Regions from separate parts of the Gordonia sp. McavH-238-E genome, predicted to be linked through region 2. Evidence: riboswitches for the same ligand, from Rfam matches in the RefSeq annotation. Region 2 holds a riboswitch; each other region holds the start of a gene.
The links. A riboswitch is a leader RNA that binds a small molecule or an ion and turns the genes downstream of it on or off. The one in region 2 is predicted to bind cobalamin.

Region 1: it holds a riboswitch for cobalamin, as region 2 does, so the genes downstream of both, MHN80_RS17465 (ABC transporter substrate-binding protein) here and MHN80_RS06670 (CbtB-domain containing protein) in region 2, are expected to answer to the same signal.
Region 3: it holds a riboswitch for cobalamin, as region 2 does, so the genes downstream of both, MHN80_RS04775 (FecCD family ABC transporter permease) here and MHN80_RS06670 (CbtB-domain containing protein) in region 2, are expected to answer to the same signal.

The regions. Positions count from the first base shown of each region.
Region 1 is NZ_JAKRFE010000011.1:3,126-5,319, reverse strand. It holds gene MHN80_RS17465 (ABC transporter substrate-binding protein) at 1-1,063, opposite strand, end outside; cobalamin riboswitch at 1,074-1,210, opposite strand; gene MHN80_RS17460 (TetR/AcrR family transcriptional regulator) at 1,273-1,854, shown strand; gene MHN80_RS17455 (NAD(P)/FAD-dependent oxidoreductase) at 1,847-2,194, shown strand, end outside.
Region 2 is NZ_JAKRFE010000004.1:68,185-70,378, forward strand. It holds gene MHN80_RS06665 (CbtA family protein) at 1-668, opposite strand, end outside; gene MHN80_RS06670 (CbtB-domain containing protein) at 710-946, opposite strand; cobalamin riboswitch at 1,022-1,158, opposite strand; gene MHN80_RS06675 (ATP-dependent helicase) at 1,220-2,194, shown strand, end outside.
Region 3 is NZ_JAKRFE010000003.1:98,984-101,177, reverse strand. It holds gene MHN80_RS04780 (ABC transporter ATP-binding protein) at 1-365, opposite strand, end outside; partial or broken gene MHN80_RS04775 (FecCD family ABC transporter permease) at 362-1,410, opposite strand; cobalamin riboswitch at 1,487-1,669, opposite strand; gene MHN80_RS04770 (L-lactate dehydrogenase) at 1,786-2,194, shown strand, end outside.

The sequences.
Region 1 (2,194 bases), on a different contig from region 2:
CGGCGTAGAACGGTGCGCCCTTGCCGTACAGGTCGTTGCCGACCTCGGCGAACCCGTAATACACCTTGTCGACCATCGCCTGCCGGTCCACCGACAGCTTGAGGGCCTCGCGTACTCGCGGATCGTCGAACGGCGCGAGGTCGGTACGCATCGTGAACGAGCTCATCGTGCCCACCGGCGGCGTCACGAGGTAGACGTCGGACTGCGATCGCAGGATGTTGCCCTGCGCCGGCGAGAGTTCGTAGACGACGTCGGCCTCCTGCGAGCCGAATGCGTTGAATCTGGCGTCGGCTTCGGCGACCTGGAGGATCTCCAGCCCGTCGAGGTGCGGCCGCTGATCCCAATGGTTCTCGTTGCGGGTCAACACCGACCGGTCGCCCGGCGACCACGACTCCAGAACGAACGGGCCGGTCCCCACGGGAAGCGACGACGGCGTGAACTCCGACGTACCGTCCTTGATCACGTAGACGTACCAACCGGCCAGCACCGAACCGAAGTCGGCGACGGGTTCTCTCATCGACACCACGACGGCGTGATCGCCGTCGGGCCTGGTGCGGGACAGGTCGATGATGTCGAGGTCACCGGCCGACGGCTTCTCCTCGTCGAGCATGCGCTCGAGACTCCACATGACATCGCGAGACGTGAACGGCGAACCGTCACTGAACTCGACGCCCCGGCGCAGCGCCATCCGCCACTGCGAGCCGTCGGCGTTGGGCTCCAGGGACTCGGCGAGCCGATAGTCGAGGGTGAGGTCGTTGTTGTAGTCGACGAGGTGATCCCACACCGCCTTGGACAGTGCGCCACCCGCCGAGTGGCCGACGACGTGCGGGTCGAGGACATCGGCGGTCGCCGAGGTGCCCGCGAAGACGACGCGCAACGTGCCGCCGGGGACCGGGGTACCGCCGCTCGGCGCGCCTGCCGGGCTCGGCCGGTCGGCACAACCGGAGAGCAGGCCCACCGCGCCGAGACCGGCGAGGCCGGCGATCCCACCGGCTCCGCGTAGCAGCCGGCGCCGGGTGAATTCGGGAGCTGCGTGCGCAGCTGTCGATCTTGAATTTTTCATGTCCATCCTCGTGGGTCGCGAAGACGCAAGCGATCTGGCTTCCCGATCGAGGTCGGGTCACAGTTGCGGGACAGCCCCGGATTCGCACCGGGTTCCCTTGCGTCCCGGTCATCGTACGGAGTGGACAATCACGACATCGCATGCGGCGTGCGGTGGATGATCCCCGGAACTTACAAGCAGTCCGGACTGTTTGTGCTATCGTCGTCGATGTGACCGAGCCCACCCGAGCCCCGCGCCGACGCACGCAGGCCGAACGCACCGCGACCACGCGTGCGCTCATCCTCGACGCGACCGTCGACGCCCTGGTCGACGTCGGCTACGCCGCCACCACGACGCAGGAGGTCAACCGCCGGGCAGGTATCTCCCGCGGCGCTCTACTGCATCACTTCCCCACCCGGGAATCACTGGTGGTCGCCGCGGTCGGACACCTGGTCGAGCGTCGGCTGGCGGAGATCCTGTCGCGGCCCCGGACGGGTGACGAGGGACTCGAGATACTCATCGAGGCGTTCAGCGGCCCGCTGTTCGACGCCGCTCTCGAGCTGTGGGTCGCCGCCCGCTGCGACGTCGGATTGCGAACCGCGATCATCCCGCTCGAACAGCAGGTGTCCGACGCACTCGCCGTCGGTTGTGCCGAGTTGTTCGGCGACCGGTACACCGCCGCGGAGCTCGAACTCTCCATCGAACTCGCACGCGGACTGGCGGTGTCGCGCATCCTGCGCTCACCCGACGCCGACCGCGCGCTGCTCGACCACCTCCTGCCCGTATGGAAGGAACTCCTGACCCATGACTGAACCCAGTCCGACTCTCCCGCAGCAGAACACGCTGCCCCGGCGCGTGGACGTCCTCGTCGTCGGCGTCGGGTTCGGCGGTCTCGCCGCCCTGCATCGTCTTCGCACGGATCATCCGCAGCTGCAGACGCTGGCCATCGAACGTGGCGACGGCGCGGGTGGGGTCTGGCGCGAGAACGACTACCCGGGCGCGGCCTGCGACGTCCCGACGTCGCTGTACTCCCTGTCCTTCGCCCCCAACCCGGACTGGTCCAACACCTACGGTCGCCGCCACGAGATCCACCAGTATCTGCGTTCGGTCGCAGCCGATTTCGCCGACCAGATCCGTTACAACTGCGCACTC
Region 2 (2,194 bases):
AACACGATCTGACCCGCGTCGTTGCGAACCGGCTCGGGGACCTCGCTGAAGGACGGCAGGAACGCGAGCACGATCGCGATGCCGGCCAGGTAGGCCGCGACAGCGGCGACGGCCGAGACGAATCCGCCGATCCGCGGACGCAGCCACAACGCCAGGACCACGGCCGCGATGGCCAGGATCACCGACGCCACACTGATGGTGAGGAAGGCTCCGGTCCTCTCGCCGATGGTGTCGTCGTCGCCGACGGCGGGCGGATTCGCCGGGTAGGCGAAGAACGGAACGGCGAACACGGCGACGAAACCGATCGCGCCGAGCACACCCGCGACCGCGCGCGGGTCGGTCGCCGGATGGCGACTGCCGAGATGACTCCAGAGCACCGTGAACGCCACCGCGAAGAACGCACCCATGCACACCGCGAACACGACGTTGCCGACACCGGCGCCGAGGTTCTCCTGCATGGCCCGCGTGAACAGCTCGCCGCCCTCACCGTGCGTGTGGCCACCCGGTTCGGCGGCGTGGGCCAGTGCCTCCTCGGCCTCCGAACGGGCGCCTTCGTAGTCGATGGCCTTGGCGACGACCGGTTCGAGGTAGAACCGGGCGAACACGAACGAGACGATTCCGGCGATCAGACCTGCGAGCAGGCCGGCGCCGATGAATTTCTTCTCCATATGTACTTGGCTTCCTGTGGGATACGGCCGGTCAGGCCGGCTCAGTGGCAGGGGAAGCCGAGGAAGTGGCGTGCGTCGTGCACGAACTCGTGGACGTGGGTGTCGGAGCCGAAGACGGACACGACGCCCTGGTCGTACCCGAGGAAGTAGTAGGCGAGACCCGCCAGGAGCACGGTCAGGCTGAGCCAGAGGGCTGCACTCGCGACCGACAGGTTCGGTACGGGCAGGGCACGGGCCGGGGCGGCCTGTACGGCTGCAACAGTGCGGGGAGCTGTCATGGTGGGGTCCTTTCGCCGATCTCGCGTCGGAGATGTCGTGGTGTAGCAGTCCGGAGGACTGCTACGCGCCGGCACGGCATCCTGACTCACGTCACCCCGTCACCATCGACCGCGTCGATATGTCGACACGTCGACCGCGTCGACATATCTACGGTGTCGATATGGGCAGCGTTCACAGTGGCGCGACCGTTCCGGACTCTCACCGGATTCCCCGCACAGGCGTGGGATGACTCTATACCGCGCTCTGTCGTACGCGTGAGACATAGTGGAGAGATGCCCCGCGCTTCGGTGCTCGACCGCTTCACCGCCCCCACCCGACGGTGGTTCTCCGGCGCCTTCACCGCTCCCACCGCCGCGCAGAAGGGTGCGTGGACGTCGATCGCCGACGGCTCGCACACCTTGGTCATCGCCCCCACCGGATCGGGCAAGACCCTCGCCGCGTTCCTGTGGGCCCTCGACCGCCTCGCCGCCGACCCGGACTCGCGGCCCGCCGGCACCAAGGTCCTCTACATCTCGCCGCTCAAGGCATTGGCCGTCGACGTCGAACGCAACCTGCGGGCCCCGCTGACCGGCATCACGCGGGCGGCTCAGGAGCTCAACCTGCCCGAACCGAACATCACCGTCGGCGTCCGGTCCGGTGACACCTCCGCCGCGGACCGCCGCGCACTGGTCAAGACACCGCCCGACATCCTGATCACGACGCCGGAGTCGCTGTATCTGATGCTCACGTCGGCCGCGCGAGAGAGCCTCACCGGCGTCCAGGCCGTCATCGTCGACGAGGTGCACGCGGTCGCCGCCACCAAGCGCGGTACGCACCTCGCGCTGACCCTCGAACGACTCGACGAGCTGCTCGAGAAGCCCGCGCAGCGGATCGGGTTGTCGGCGACCGTCCGGCCGCCGGAGGTGGTGGCGGGGTTCCTGTCCGGCGCCGCGCCGTGTCAGGTGGTCAAGCCCAAGGCCGACAAGACGTTCGACCTCCGCGTCGATGTTCCGGTCGAGGACATGGCCAACATCCCACCCCCGGTGTCCGATGCCGACCCCGCCGCACTCGACGACGCGTTCTCCCCGACCGCCGGGTCGCTGTGGCCGTACGTCGAGGCCTCGATCGTCGACCAGATCGAGGCCAACCGGGCGACGATCGTGTTCGCCAACTCCCGGCGCCTCGCCGAGAAACTCACCGCCCGGCTCAACGAGATCCACGCCGAACGCCACGGGCAGCCGGCCGAACCGACCGGCAATCCGTCGGTC
Region 3 (2,194 bases), on a different contig from region 2:
GGGCTCCCGGCCGACCAGGCCGAGCGGTAGGGGGTCCGGCCAAGGCCGACCGCCTCGGCGACGGTCAGTTCGGCCGAGGGCTGTTCCTCCTGGCCCACCACCGCTATCGAGCGGGCCCGCTGCCGCGACGGGAGTCGATGCAGGTCCTCGCCACCCACGTCGATGGTGCCGGCGACGGGACGTTCGAGCCCACACAGCGTGCGCAACAGGGTGGTCTTGCCGGAACCGTTGGGGCCGACGATGGCCAGTCGGGTGCCCGCCGGGACGTCGAGATCGACATCGCGCAGGACGACGCGGCCGCCCCGTCGACACGCGAGTGCGTTCGCGCGCAACGCCATCGAGCGGATCGGTGGTGGATTGGTCATGAGCCGCCGCCGAACACATACTGGTGTCGACCCATGAGGAACAGGAAGATCGGCGCGCCGATCAACCCGGTGACGATGCCCAGAGGCATCTCCCGAGGCGCGGCCGCGACCCGCGAGATGACGTCGACCCACACCAGGAACAGTGCGCCGCCGCATACCGCCACCGGCAGCATCGCGCGGTGGGTGGCGCCGACGAGCAGCCGGGCGGCGTGCGGGACGATCAGACCGACGAAGCCGATCCCACCCGCCACCGCGACGAGCACGCCCACCAGGACGCCCTGGATCCCGAAGAGCGCGTTGCGCATCGCGCGTACCGGTACACCCAGCGACGTCGCGGTGTCGGTGCCGGCAGCGTAGGCGTCGAGCCAGGAGTGGATCGCGAGCATCGCCACGATGGTGACCAGCACGACCACCCCGGCGATCTGCACCTTCGCCCAGGTGGCGCCGGCGACGCTGCCGAGCATCCAGAACATCACGTTGTCGGCGGCGTGGGGATCCGCGGCGGTGAACACGAGCAGCGACGACAACGCCATGAACGCCGAGGACAACACGACGCCGGACAGGATGAGTCGCAGCGCGGTCAACCCGCCCTGGGCGCGGGCGACGAGGTACACCGTGACGGTCGCCGCGAGCGCGCCGAGGAGCGCGCCGCCGGAGAGTGCCCACACCCCGAGGCCGGCCAGCACGCCGAGGGTCATGACGGCGGTGGCCCCGACCGCCGCGCCGGCGGACACGCCGAGCAGGTACGGCTCGGCGAGGGGGTTGCGGACCAGGGCCTGCATGAGAGCGCCGGCAGTGCGAGCCCGGCGCCGACGAGCGCGGCCAGGACGGACCGCGGCAGCCGGAGATCCCAGATGATCACCGCGTGCGCGGAATCGGTCTCGGCGCCGGTCAGGCGTCCGGCGACGGTGTGCCAGACGTCGCCGACGGGGATGGTCTCGGCGCCGAACGCGGTGGCCAGGGCGATGCTGAGGAGCGTGAGGACGAGCAGAACTGCGGCTAGCGGCGTCGACGGGAGTCGCCGTACCGGCGGGGCGGTGGCGATCTCGGTCGTGCCGTCGATACGACGGGACACGGACTGTACTGCCTTACGGTCTGGGTATCTGTGCGCGAGATACACGGTGGACTCGAGCGAGAGCGGCCGGTATTCGGACTCGGGTTCGTCCGGAGCCGGCGCCTTCCCGGGTCGCCCCAGTGGCTGTGTGCCGGTTCCGTCCCCCATACCGCTGCGCGCCAGTCCCGGATTCGCACCGGGTTCCCTGACACCCACGTGTGCGGGTGTGACCGTTCTCGCCGCTCACGCTATCAACACCGTCCAGCGGATCGGTGGGCGGTCGGCGTGCGTCCCCGGACAGCGGCCGTGCGAGGACCTACGCTGGATGCCGACGATCGATGAACCCGACGCGGAAACGGTGAACCGATGGACGTACGAGACACGAAGCTGGCCATCATCGGGGCGGGTGCGGTGGGCACCGCGATCGCCTACTCCTCGCTCATCCGGGGTGTTGCACGGACCATCGCGCTCCTCGACATCAACGCCGCGAAGGTGACCGCCGAGGTGCTCGACATGTCCCACGGCCTCGAGTTCGTCCCTCGTGCCGACATCATCGGCTCCGACGACGTGTCGGTGTGCGCGGACGCCGACGTCGTCGTCTTCACCGCCGGTGCGAAGCAGAAGCCGGGTCAGTCCCGTCTCGAATTGGCCGAGGCCACAATCGGTCTGACGCGCGCCATCCTCCCGGGGGTGCTCGAGGTGGCCCCGAATGCGATCTACGTGATGGTCACCAATCCGGTCGACGTCGTCACCTACGCCGCCCAGCAGATCAGCG